One region of the Caloranaerobacter ferrireducens genome, then DNA from elsewhere that is predicted to be linked to it. Evidence: riboswitches for the same ligand, from Rfam matches in the RefSeq annotation. Region 1 holds a riboswitch; the other holds the start of a gene.

Region 1 (4,739 bases):
TTGATAGTATAAGTGTCAATCCAGATGTAGTTGATTATACAAGAAGATTAGTTGCACATGTTGAACAGAAAATTATTTTAAATAAAATTAGAAAGCTATAAAAGTGAGTAAAGTAAACATATTTATGAAAATAAGACTCATGCGAAAAAATTTAGAGAAAACTTTAGATTCAAATTTTCAGAAAATCCTAACGCTCCCAATGAGTCGTCCTGACTCTGGGAAGCTGGCTTAGCGTCCATGCTAAGCCTACGGATTTTCTTTTAATTTTCATCTAGTTTTCTATCTAAATTTTTACAAGCATTCGCTTTTATTTTAATAAATATTTTAGAAAGGTTGTTCGATATTCGAAAAGCGAATAGCGAATGACGAGTAGCCAAATAATTTTATAATCCATAGAAAATTATAAACTTATTAATATTGTAAAAAATTTTAAATATAATTTCCGTTATGGATTTCAACAAAATCTTCCTAAATTTATTTAAAACAAAGATTTTGTTCCATTTTCAATTTTCAACTTTATATTTCCAACACCTAGCACCTAGTACCCAGTACCTAGTACCTATACAATCGCCGCCAATAGCAGTAATTCTTCATTATCGGCGTATATTTTATCAAATTGAGATATAGGAAGTGGATTTTTTCCTTTTCCGACTTCTATTGTATATCCTGGTCTATGATATTCTTTTATAAACCAATCTTTATATCCTGCATAGCTAGCAATACCATAAGCTTCAGCTAATGAATAGCCACTTACTTGAGAAAGTTTTTTTCCTATTTCTAATGCTTCAACTGGGGCTAGATTTTTATAGTTCCAATAGATTATTTCTCCTTGACTGTGATATGCTAAAACGAGCCTGAAATCATGTTTTCTAGTAAAATCTGCAACTGATTTGGATTCTGGTTCGGACTCAGGATAAGGACCTGAATATCTTGTAGGACCAGGACCATAGATTCCATATAAAGGTTCAGCTTTTTTGGACTCTTCCCATGAAGCATCATAATTATGATTTAAGTCTACACCATGTATATTAGCTTGCCATGTTTTAGAAAAATCCATACTTCCATTATTCCATTTAATTAGATCATCGTAATATGGATTATTATTATCTAAGCCGTTCAGTACTAAATCTATTCCATCAGGGTTTACCATAGGAACTATATAAATACTGCTTTTTTCAAATATTTCACGAGTATTATAACCTTTAATAGATTTATTTTCGCTATATGCTTTGCAAAAATTCTCAATAAATTTCATTAGTAGTGGAGTAGTTATCCATTCTAATGAGTGGTGAGCAGCATTATAAAACACTTCATTACTACCTTTACCTAATTTTAAATAATAAAGCTTTCTACCAAGTACACTTCTACCAATGCTACCTGATTGTAGAAAAGGATATCTGGCTAAAAGACCTTTTATATCACCTATTAAAATATCATAGGTGTAATTTATGTTAGTATCAACAATATCAATATTATAAGGAACTACTATTTTTTCACCAATGTTTAAGTTATAAGGTACTAAATTTGGATTAGCTGTAATGATTTTATCGATAGTCGTATCGTATTTTTCAGCAATATCAAATAGTGTATCTCCTTTTTGTATAATATAGTAATCATAACCTAAGATTAATCTTTTAATCTGGTAGTAAGTAGCTTTATCAATTTCTCCTGTGACAGGGAGATTTCTGTCTTTTTGGAAATTCTTTATAGCTATTTTAGTATTAATGTTGAAAATACCATTTATAGGACCAGTATAGTAGCCAGTTTTCTTTAAAGCTGCTTGTATCTTCATTATTTCAGTTCCAGTTGTGCCAAATCTTATTATCTTCATAACCACACCTCTTTTAAATTAAAATTTAGAGTTAAAAAAATAAATGACATACAACTAAGTGGCCTTATTATTAATTTATTGATAAAGAATAGATTTAGTTACTAAAGTTTATTCTAATTTCATTTTTTAAACAATATTTATTAGATGGCATTATCACAAAATAATCACAATTTAAAGAAAATTTAATTGACAAAAAAATCTAATTTAAATATAATGTAATTGGCTGATACAATTCCATAGATTTCAAGGTGTTCCTTTACGGAACTTAAAAGGGAAAGAGGTGAAAATCCTCTGCAGCCCCCGCTACTGTGAGTAGGGATGAAATCTTCCATAACCACTGGGTAACCGGGAAGGGGAAGAGAGTAAGATGAACTACGAGCCAGGAGACCTGCCTTGAAAGTCGTAGACTTATACTTCGGAGGGAAGTATGTAGTTCTTTTCATAGACGCATAGTTACCTCTATGTGTTTTTTTATTTCTTCTCTCAACTACATTTTCCCTTATTTGACTATATATGTAAGGAGCTGGTTTGTTGGCTAAAAAAATTATGCTTCAGGGGACAGGTTCTTCTGTGGGTAAAAGCATTATTACAGCAGCGTTTTGCAGAATTTTTAAAGAAGACGGTTATTCAGTTGCACCTTTCAAATCACAGAATATGTCATTAAATTCTTTTGTAACAAAAGATGGTTTAGAAATGGGTAGAGCTCAAGTTGTACAAGCAGAAGCAGCAAAGATTGAGCCTATTGTTGATATGAATCCTATTTTACTAAAACCAACTAGTCAAATAGGTAGTCAGGTTATAGTTAGAGGTAAAGTTTATAAAAATATGAAAGCAGAAGATTATTACAAAGAAAAACATAAATTGGTGGAAATAATTAAAAAGTCTTTTAATAAGCTTGATAAGTTATTTGAAATAGTAGTTATAGAAGGTGCTGGTAGTCCAGCTGAAATCAATTTAAGAGAAAATGACATTGTAAATATGGGGTTAGCAGAAATGGTTGATTCTCCAGTTATTTTAGTTGGGGATATTGATAAAGGTGGAGTATTTGCTTCAATTTATGGAACAATTATGCTTTTAGAAAAAAAAGAGAGAGATAGAATTAAGGGGTTTATTATAAATAAATTTAGAGGAGATATAAAAATACTTGAACCAGGTATCAAAATGTTAGAAGAAAAGATTGGCAAGCCATGTTTAGGGGTTATACCTTATATGGAGTTATATATAGATGACGAAGATAGTGAAACTTCAAGATTCAAGCAAAAAAATACAGGTGGTATTAATATTGGAGTGGTTAAAACTCCTTATATTTCTAATTTTAGCGATTTTACGCCGTTTGATTTTGAAAAAGATGTAAATGTTAGATATATAGTACAAAAGAAAGACTTTGATGATATTGATATGATTATATTGCCGGGCAGTAAAAATACTATAGCCGATATGAATTACATATTTGAAAAAGGCTTTGATAGAGAAATTTATAAAAAACATAAAAAAGGCATACCAATTATGGGCATATGTGGTGGATATCAAATGCTTGGTTTAGAAATTGTTGACTTTTATTCAGTAGAGTCAATATTAAAAAGAATTAATGGACTATCTTTATTAGAGATAAGGACTACTATGAAGAAAACTAAGTGCACAAAACAGGTTTTTGGAAAAATAATTGCAGATAATTGTTTTTTAGAGCAAAATATTGATTACAAAATAGAAGGTTATGAAATTCATATGGGTGAGACAGAACTTATTGGGGATTCAAAGCCATTTATCAAATTGGATGAAGGAAGATATGACGGGGCAATAAGTGCAGATGGAAAGGTATTTGGAACTTATTTACATGGGATATTTGAAAATGATAATTTTAGAGAAAAACTTGTTAATTGGCTGAAACAAAAGAAAGGTATAGAAGTATCTAATTGCAATATGAGTTATAAGGAGATTAAAGAGAAAGAATATGCTAAATTAGCTGAAATAGTTAGAAAACATGTTGATTTAGATGGTATAAAGAAAATTATGGGGTTGAAATAATGAAAATATATATTCTAATAATAGCAGTTATTTTAGATTACATTATCGGCGATCCGCATAATTGGCCACATCCTATAAAGTATATAGGTAAATTAATAGCAAAATATGAAAAGTTTATTAGAAAAAGCAATATATTATCTAAAAGAAAAGGTGGATTTATTTTAACTTTTGCAACTTTAACAACAGTTCTGGTTATAATTCATTATTTAATAAAATTTGCATATATTATACATTTTGAATTAGGTTTCATACTTTCAGTTTATTTAGTATATGCTTCCATAGCAGCTAGGTGTCTTGAGAAAGAAACAATGAAAGTCTATTATGCATTAAAAGAAGAGAATATTAATAAAGCAAGGAAACTGCTTTCTTATTTAGTTGGAAGAGAAACAAGTCAACTTCAAGAGAAAGAGGTAATTAGAGCAACAGTTGAAACTATTGCTGAGAATACAATAGATGGAGTAATTGCACCATTAATGTTTATAGGATTTGGACTAGCACTAGGCATACCTGTAGAAATGGCTTATTTTTATAAAACTATTAACACACTAGATTCAATGGTAGGTTATATTCACGAACTATATAGAGAAATAGGTTACGCTTCTGCAAAATTAGATGATGTAGTGAATTACATACCTGCCAGAGTAGGCAGCTTACTTATGCTTATTTCTGGGCTTTTAATTGGGTACGATTTTAAAAATGGATATATGATTTTAAAACGTGACAAAAGGAATCATAAAAGTCCTAATAGTGGGTATTCTGAAGCTGTGGTTGCAGGACTATTAAATATTCAGCTAGGTGGAACAAATATTTATTTTGGACAGAAAGTGTACAAACCTACTATAGGAGATAAAAATAGAGAGCTAAGTATTATCAATATAAAAGA
Region 2 (4,739 bases), on a different contig from region 1:
ATTGAGTACCAATTAGCAAAAATGCTACAACAAACAGTATTAAATTCATAATAAACATTAAAGCTCCGATAGATACTGAAGGAAATACACTCTTAATTACCATTGCAAGCCCTGTAATCCCACCTACTGCCAAGTCTGCTGGTACAAGAAAAAAACTTAATGCAAAAGCTACAATAATGATTCCTATACTTATTATAATATAATCCTTTAATATATTTCTCATAACATCACCTCTAACCTCAAAGTTATCATATTTTCATTGTCCCTGATTTTAAAAATCTATCATGCCATGATAAAGCTTCACTTAGTATATGTGGAGTGTGTTTATATTTGTTAGATTGTGCTCTTTTAAAATAATCTCTTAACATCGGTTTAAAATCAGGATGTGCACAGTTTTCTATTATAACCTTAGCACGCTCTTTTGGACTCAATCCTCTTAAATCAGCTACTCCCTGCTCTGTAATTATTACCATCACATCATGTTCTGTATGATCATGATGTGAAACCATAGGAACTATTGAAGATATATTTCCGTTTTTAGCAGTAGATGGAGTCGTAAAAATGGAAATATGTGCATTTCTAGTAAAATCACCAGAACCACCTATACCGTTCATCATTCTTGAACCAAATATATTTGTAGAATTAATATTCCCATAAATATCAGCCTCTATAGCCGTATTCATCGCTATTACACCTAATCTTCTTATTATTTCTGGATTGTTGCTTATTTCTTGAGGTCTTAGAATTATTTTATCTTTATATAATTTAATCCTTTCCTTAAATCTTACAAGCCCATCTTTAGAAGGAGTTATAGAAGTACCTGAAGCAAACAACGCCTTTCCTGAATCAAGAAGATCAAGCATCGAATCTTGAATTACTTCTGTATAACAGACTAGATTTTCAAATTTTGATTTTAGAAGCCCAGCTAGAACTGCATTTGCTACGCTTCCAACACCTGATTGTAAAGGTAGTAAATTTTGTGGAAGTCTACCTACTTTCACTTCATGTTCTAGAAAATCTATAAGATATCCTGATATCTTCTCTGAAATATCATCAATTGGAGCTAAAGGTCTGACATTATCAACAATGTCTGTTACTACAATCGCTGCTATTTTATCTAATCCACATGGAATATACACAGTCCCAATTCTTTGATCTACCCTTTCAATAGGTATCGGTTTTCTATTAGGTGGATCATTGAGAATATATATATCAGCCATACCTTCTAAATCAAGAGGTTGACTTGTATTAATCTCAACAATCACTTTTTCAGCCATCTGCACAAATGTAGGTGAACAGCCGATAGATGTAGAAGGTATTATATGCCCTTCCTCTGTTACTGCAACAGCTTCGATTATTGCAATATCTATTTTCCCTAAAAATCCATATTTCGTATATTGAGGTACATGACTTAAATGCATATCTAGAAATTCACAACCACCACTATTAGTATAATCTCGTATGCTTTCATTAGTCTGATATGGTAATCTCTTTGCAATAATTCCAGCTCTAGAAAGCTCACCATCTAATTCATCCCCTACAGAAGCCCCTGTAAACAACCCTATTCTTATCCTTTCACCTGTTTCTTTAACTCTTTTAGCCAATGCTAATGGAACTGCTTTAGGGTAACCAGATGGAGTAAACCCACTTGTACCAATATTCATCCCATCTTTAATTAACATAGCAGCCTCTTCAGCAGACATCACTTTGTTTAATAATTCTTTATTTCTTATTCTGTTATCAAGCATATCCACTCCTCCTTATTAATTCCTTAAAATTGAATTGGTAGTTTATATAATATGATAGTAAAGACAATCATACCTAAAAGTGCAAATGGATAAGTTGCTCCATAGCCAGCAGCTACATCATCACAGTTTGTGGCATCTATAGCAGCACCTAAACCCGGAGTGCTCGTCATACCACCACAAAGTGCTCCTGCTAGAACAATCCAATTTATTTTGAATACATATCTTCCTATAATAAAACCAGCAAATATCGAAAAAAAACCACAAACTAACGCTATTAAGGCTAAATATATACCTGAACCCGTAAGTGATGTTAAAGCAGAATATCCATATCTTAACCCCACTATAGTTAAGAAAAAAGAGAGTGCTAATTCACGTATTACACTCAATACTTTGCTATTCATTCTAAAATTTAAGAAACCTATTTTCCTTATATAGCCAAGCAATAGAGATGATATTAAAACACCACCTGTTGTACCTAAATTAAAATAATTTATTGTATGACCCAAATATATTTTTAAATTTCCAATAAATATACCAAATAAACAAACAAAAACAAATGCTATCAAGTCAAATTGTACTTCTCTGTCTTTAACACATTCTTCTTTAGCCGGATACATTTCTTTAAAAAATTCCTTTTTTTCTTTATTAATATCTATCCCAAAAATTAATGGTATAAATTGCATAGCTAAAATAACAATAAGAACACCTGGTATATAACCAATCGCATAGCCAAATCCAACCATACTTTCTGCTTCCTTGCCATAGATAGAAACAGACTCAAGTGCAGCGGCCAATCCTGGAGAACTTGTCAGAGCTCCTGTATAAACCCCAGAAATAGCAAATAGATTTTGTCCTTTACTTATTAAGGTCATAATATAAGTAACAAACGCTCCTGTAAATGTAATAACAATTCCTAAAATTACAAACTTAAGACCGTATTTTTTCAATACTTTATCTAAATCTTTTGAAGCCAAAAGTCCCACTGCTGCTACAAATAATATAAGAGTAAACAAGAAAAAATCTTTCGAAATTACACCTTGTTCTAATATTTTTTCAGCATATATCGGCATCTGCTCTAAATCTTTATATGGCAAAGCATAATTCCTATATATGAACCATCCTATTATAAGTCCAGTAAATAGTCCTCCCGAACTGCCAAGTTTAAATCTGCCAAAATTAACTTTGCCTAATAATTGTCCAAGAAAAACCGAAACAAACATTAACACAAAAGGATTAGTTATGAACATTGTAACATTTAAGCTCATTTTATCTCTCCTTTATTTTAGCTTTAAATTATAACTGAATGAAAAAACACCTTATTCCCACTTGGGAATAAGGTGTATTATGACAATAATAGTAACTACCCGACTTTAATCACATAAATCGGCCTATACTACACATAATACCTCCCCATCCTCGTGGGTAAAAACGGTATTGTTCCCTATGGCAGGTCTCCTGGCTTCGAATCATTGCACAGTTACTCCCTTCCCATTTCTTCCAAAAGAAACAGTGGCTTTTATATAACTGTGCTCCTCGTTACAGTGGCGGGACCGCGTCGGACTTTCACCGAACTTCCCTTTTAAGCTTATGATATTCCTCATAAGCACCATAGAGCTCCGTATTTTATTTTAATCACATTTTATTAAACTAATTATAAATTGTCAATGAATATATTAAAAAAGAAAAATTTTTTAAATTTTATTAATCAAATATATAATTATGCAAGCCAGTCTGGCGAATCTTTAATATATGGTCTTATACCATATTTTTCGTCATGTTCTTTTAATATCTTTTCAATTACTTCTTTTGATTCTTTTATTCTATCTATTAATTCTAAATCTATACCTTGACTAAACGGACAACTGCTTATGCATATTCCACAATCAGTACCTAAACTTCTCCACATCTTATAACAGTCTTCCTGTTTTATCTGCCATCTTTTTATTCCATCTATCTCTACTGGATCTCCTGAAGGAATTGCTCTACCAGGACATGTCCTTACGCATCTTTTACACACCTTACAAAATTCCTCTAATCCAAAATCTATTCTCTCATCGGGTATTAGTGGTATATCTGTAGTAACTACTCCTAATCTAACTCTTGAACCATACTCTCTCGTTACTATTATTCCTTTTCTTCCTATATCGCCAATCCCTGCATCTCTTGCTACAAGCGGAGCTACAACTAAATAATTACCATCCATATGATTTCTTGCATCATAACCTAATTCCCTAATATAATAAGATAAAAGCATTCCTATTACAGCTGCATCCACATATGCTTTTGATGTTTCTATCACTTCAGATACTTGAGGTGCTCTATTAATCATATTTTTATCCATTTCAACTGCAAAAACTATTCCATAAGGATGTTTAGCTTCTACTTCTTGACCATATACATCTTCTCGTCTACCTCTATGACTATAATAGTGGTATTCTTTCATCTTTGCTATTCCAACTAATTTAGCTCCATAATACTTAGCTAGTCCCTTTATCTTTTTTGTCATATCCTCAGCATTAACTTCAACTTTAACGGAATTAACTGCTCCTTCAACATAATTCATTATATCTCCCAAAAATCTAAAGTTTGCTACCGCAATTGGTGAATTTATTGGATTATAAGTAGCTGTACCTTCTCCACATATTTGAGGTCTATTTCTAATATCATCATCTATTTCCTTTTTATCTTTATTCCTTTTATAATAATCTTCATATTGAGGCGTACCTTTTTTATAGTTCATCCTCGCAAACATTGTATCTCTTTCATCTATCCTTTTCAAAATGAACACTCCATTCATCTACTTAGAATTATATTTCTATATTTTCATCATTTATTATAACATACTTATCTTTTACATAATATTCAAATTAAAATATAAATCAATAAGATTTATTACATAGATTAAAGCATAACTTAGAACGAACCAAGGGATAGATAAAAAGTTAATACTCTCATATAAAATAATCAAAACCAAAAAAAAACAACTAAAAA

The links. Region 1 has a riboswitch for cobalamin ahead of BFN48_RS05815 (cobyric acid synthase). Riboswitches for the same ligand answer to the same signal wherever they lie in the genome.
Region 2: linked by a shared signal. The riboswitch ahead of BFN48_RS09615 (aspartate-alanine antiporter-like transporter) and the one ahead of BFN48_RS05815 (cobyric acid synthase) in region 1 are both predicted to bind cobalamin.

What each region holds. Positions count from the first base shown of each region.
Region 1 is NZ_MDJR01000002.1:250,128-254,866, forward strand. Features, by position in the region: gene ppsA (phosphoenolpyruvate synthase) at 1-101, shown strand, start outside; gene BFN48_RS05810 (M14 family metallopeptidase) at 560-1,831, opposite strand; cobalamin riboswitch at 2,061-2,241, shown strand; gene BFN48_RS05815 (cobyric acid synthase) at 2,363-3,856, shown strand; gene cbiB (adenosylcobinamide-phosphate synthase CbiB) at 3,856-4,739, shown strand, end outside.
Region 2 is NZ_MDJR01000006.1:100,667-105,405, forward strand. Features, by position in the region: gene BFN48_RS09605 (YitT family protein) at 1-223, opposite strand, end outside; gene BFN48_RS09610 (acetyl-CoA hydrolase/transferase family protein) at 249-1,748, opposite strand; gene BFN48_RS09615 (aspartate-alanine antiporter-like transporter) at 1,772-3,013, opposite strand; cobalamin riboswitch at 3,177-3,374, opposite strand; gene BFN48_RS09620 (4Fe-4S dicluster domain-containing protein) at 3,466-4,527, opposite strand.